2 regions of the Gracilibacillus sp. JCM 18860 genome follow, and region 1 is predicted to be linked to the other one. Evidence: predicted binding sites of a transcription regulator. Region 1 holds the regulator's gene; the other holds the start of a gene.
The links. The regulator CtsR, encoded in region 1, represses protease genes until heat stress. The targets are predictions, from matches to a motif close to ATGGTCAATAAAGGTCAAACA.
Positions count from the first base shown of each region.

Region 2: clpP (ATP-dependent Clp endopeptidase proteolytic subunit ClpP) is a predicted target of CtsR. The motif match lies at 933-953, and genes of this name have one in related genera.

Region 1 covers NZ_AP043868.1:2,769,284-2,771,487, reverse strand. The annotation lists gene ACZ5R4_RS14015 (protein arginine kinase) at 1-273, opposite strand, end outside; gene ACZ5R4_RS14010 (UvrB/UvrC motif-containing protein) at 273-815, opposite strand; gene ACZ5R4_RS14005 (CtsR family transcriptional regulator) at 827-1,291, opposite strand; gene ACZ5R4_RS14000 (MgtC/SapB family protein) at 1,466-2,158, opposite strand.
Region 2 covers NZ_AP043868.1:4,248,474-4,250,677, reverse strand. The annotation lists gene ACZ5R4_RS20590 (hypothetical protein) at 1-414, opposite strand, end outside; tRNA gene ACZ5R4_RS20585 (tRNA-Arg) at 680-752, opposite strand; gene clpP (ATP-dependent Clp endopeptidase proteolytic subunit ClpP) at 1,015-1,611, shown strand; gene ACZ5R4_RS20575 (HPr family phosphocarrier protein) at 1,647-1,907, opposite strand; gene whiA (DNA-binding protein WhiA) at 2,032-2,204, opposite strand, start outside.

The DNA.
Region 1 (2,204 bases):
TTTTTCAACCAATACCTGTTTTTCAATTGATTTTAAATCCGCCATTCTAACAAATTCAAGCTGTTCATATTGTGTAAAACTACGATGATTGAATTCTTTTTCTAAAAAATATAAGATACCTTCAAGATGCTCTTCATTTGCAATTAAAGGAAATGGTGACTGTTCAAAGTTTCGAGCTAGTCGAATGCGACTGCTCATCACAATATCACTATCTGGTCCATCTTCCTTTAACCATGGACTAATGGCTTCATTGATAAATTGTTCAAGCCCCATTAAGCATCACCCTCCCCTTTTTGGTTTAGGTTTTTTTCTAGCTGTCTTATTTGATCACGAATGTTCGCAGCTTCCTCAAATGCCTCATCAGCAATTAGTTGTTGGAGTTTCCATTTTAAGTTTCTTAGCTGCTTCCTTTCATAAATATCCGCACCTACACGTTTCGGAACCTTTCCGTCATGGGTTGTATTTCCACTATGAACTCTACGAAATATTGGATTTAAATGACTAGAAAACGTCTCATAACAAGTGGCACATCCAAATTTTCCAATTCGTGTGAACTCTTGATAGGTCATACCACATTTTTCACATTGGAGATCTTGCTCCATTGAATGATGTGGAGATGATGTATGGAAGGCATCTGAATCAAATTGAAAAAGCCCTGATAACAGATTGTGTAAGGAATAGGATTCGTCTTCAGGAGGTACATAGCCTTTTTCCTTCGCACACTGATGACAGACGTGAATTTCCTTTTTCTCTCCATTAATCACCTGAGCAAAGTGAAGTGTTGCAGGATTCTGTTGACATTCTTGACATTCCATAAGAACACCTCCTAAGATTCATATTTTAAGGATTGTAGCATTGCTGCCATAATTCTAGCTCGCAACTCATCTCTCAAGGGTAGCTGGAAGGATAAGATATTACGATTCAATGCAGCAACCATTAACTTCGCTTCTCTTGTCGTAATAAGCTCCTCCTCCAGTAATCGCTCCAATATATTGGCGGCCTTCTGCTGGGAGATTTTCGGTAAAATCATCTCAATAATTTCATCGATTAACTTTGCTTTATCGTCATTGGTAATTTTACTAATTCTAATATAACCTCCACCGCCACGCTTACTCTCGACTAGATACCCTTTTTCTAAAGTGAATCTTGTATTGATCACATAATTAATTTGAGAGGGTACACATTCAAAACGATCCGCAATCTCGCTACGTTTAATCTCAATGATTTTCGTTTGATTGCTTTGCAATACTTCCTTCAAATATTCTTCAATAATATCTGAAATATTGCGCATTTTCCCTCCTCCTATCTGACTTTGACTATATTTGACTATATTATTATTATACTGCATGTGAGGACGGATGCAACTATAATGTTCCTAATTATTATTGCCTTTTTTCCACTATTAGAAACATGTTTTTGGAATTTTATGCTAAAAGCAAGACTTACATCCGTGGGTATGCTTCTTTTATTGAAACTTCATTTTTATTTTCTTGACATCATCTTGCTCTAGTAGCCATTCATGAAGGTTATCGCGGTTTTTCTGATGGGTAACATCAATATACATTTTAATCCGTCTGTTTCCTTCTTCATCATTTGTAATGTCAAACTGCTTGACTTCAATTGGAAATGATTGTATTTTTTCAAGAATTTTAGCCGTATTTTTGTCTTTTGCTACTTTTATTTCAAATGAAATTTGATGTCTTTTTCTATGAATCTGTTTTTCCCACTTATTCAAAACAACTAGGCTAACAAGAATGATCACCGTCGTGACAATGGCCTCTTTATACATGCCTATACCGATAATTAACCCTAATCCGGCAACTGCCCATATAGATGCTGCTGTGGTTAGGCCTCGAATCGTTCCACCATTGACAATAATTGTTCCAGCCCCGAGAAAACCAATCCCACTGATGACATAGGACGGGATTCTCGCAGGATCGAAACGGATGTTATCATAATTTTCGATAAAATAATCAAAGCCATTTATCGATAATAGCATCATAAGACAAGAGCTAATGCCAACTAATATATGTGTACGAAATCCTGCTGAATGTTTATTTAGCTCTCGTTCGAATCCTATTAATCCGGATAGTAATAAAGCAATAGCTAATTTTGAGATCGACTCTATGAATTGTGCATCAAAGATATCTTCAAGCAAATATCTCACTCCTAAGTGCGGTAATTTTAGTTGATAATTCATTTAT
Region 2 (2,204 bases), 1.5 Mb from region 1:
AAAATCTTCATTGGATGTAATGTCTTGAATTGACGGGAAGTCACCACTTGTCTTAATCTCCTCCATGGATTGATCTAATTGTTTTTTTATTTCATTCATCATTTCCTTGTGTTTGGATTTTGACATTTTATAAGTCAAGCTTCCGTCTTCATTCTCTGTTACTTTTAACCCTTCCTCTTCAGCTTTCGCTATCGATTCATCGGTAGATTCTATCATAGAGGAAGGTATGGTAACTTCCACACTTAATAAGTTTTTATCTACTTCAACCGCTTCTTTATCGTCATTCTGATTTGGTTCTGAATCTTTAGTATCTGTATCTATAGCTTCTTTTCCTTCTTCTTCATTTTTCTCGACTTCGAATCCACAAGCAGTTAAAAATATAATACAGAATAAAAAAACTAATAATTTCTTCATGCTCATTTCCTTCCTATGTATATTTAATAGGATTTTATCACTATTTGTAGGATATTACTATGGAAAAAGCGTCTGTAACTAAAAACTTTGATAATGTCATCATTATTTTGTTCGTTGTTTATTCGATTTCATTCAATTATTTTTCGACTTTCTTTGGAACAAAAAACCCCTCCTCCGGCTAACTACTTAGGTAGACGGAAGAGAGGTGCTTTTATTACCTATATGCAATTCAATGAGCTTATTGACATCATATACAAGGATATTACGCGCCCGGAGGGATTCGAACCCCCGACACATGGTACCGGAAACCATTGCTCTATCCCCTGAGCTACGGGCGCATGAAAAAATACGACAAGATTAATTATAGCGAAAGATATAATTAATTTCAACGAAATCTATATTTTTCTTTTGCAACAATTGAATTGATTGTTTAAATTATGTTATTTTCGGGTAGGATGAACATAGATTATAATAGACGAAAAGATCATCCATCCAAGAAGGTCAAAAGTCAATCAAATCTTTTGACCTTTTTTGACCATTAAGTTATGATGTTAATAGTTAAATAATAAAATGATGAAGCAATAAAGGAGGAGTTTTCTTATGAATTTAATCCCTACAGTTATTGAACAAACTAATCGTGGTGAGCGTGCTTATGATATTTACTCTCGCCTATTAAAAGACCGAATTATTATGCTAGGTAGCGCCATTGATGACAATGTTTCTAATAGTATCGTGGCTCAACTATTATTCCTTGCTGCAGAAGATCCAGATAAGGATATCTCCCTATACATTAACTCTCCTGGTGGTTCCATTACAGCAGGTATGGCGATCTATGATACGATGCAATTCATTAAACCAAATGTATCTACCATCTGTATTGGAATGGCAGCATCTATGGGAGCATTCTTACTCGCTGCAGGTGAACCTGGAAAACGATTTGCTCTACCGAACAGTGAAGTCATGATTCACCAGCCACTTGGCGGAACACAAGGTCAAGCTTCTGATATTCAAATTCATGCAAATCGTATTATCGAAATGCGTAAAAAATTAAACCAAATTCTAGCTGATCGTACTGGCCAACCGATTGAAGTTGTTGAAAAAGACACAGATCGCGATAATTTCATGACAGCAGAGCGTGCAAAAGAATATGGTCTAATCGACCGAGTGATGGAAAAGAAACCAACTGATTTAAATTAATACATTGGAAAACCCTGCATCATCGCAGGGTTTTTCTATTCTGAATTTCCTTCTATAAAGCTTACTAGATCTGCTAATGCTTGTTCTTCATCCGTACCATCGACGATTATTTTAATTTCACTCCCTTTGGAGAGTGCTAAACTCATCAATCCCATAATACTTTTCGCATTGATTCTTTTTTGATCTTTTTCAATAAAAATTTCGGCAGTATAATGATTTGCCTTTTGTACAAATTGTGCTGCAGGACGAGCCTGTAAGCCAGGATCTACCCCTATAATAACTGTCTGTTCAACCATTCCCATCCTCCTCATTTTTGAAAGCGTTATCATTTTATTATACTATATCACTTCTTCCAATATTACACAAAAGTTTTTACTTAGCATTTTAAAAGGTAAAGAGCACATGTTTAACACATATGCTCTAGGATTTATTTACAGTAAGTTTTTCACTTCTTATTTGTTCCGCAAATTGATCTATTTTCTTCAATCGGTGGTTAATTCCTGACTTACTAATCTTCCCTCCAGAGACCATTTCCCCTAATTCCTTAAGAGATACATCATTATGTTCTAATCTAAGTTCCGCAATTTCCTTTA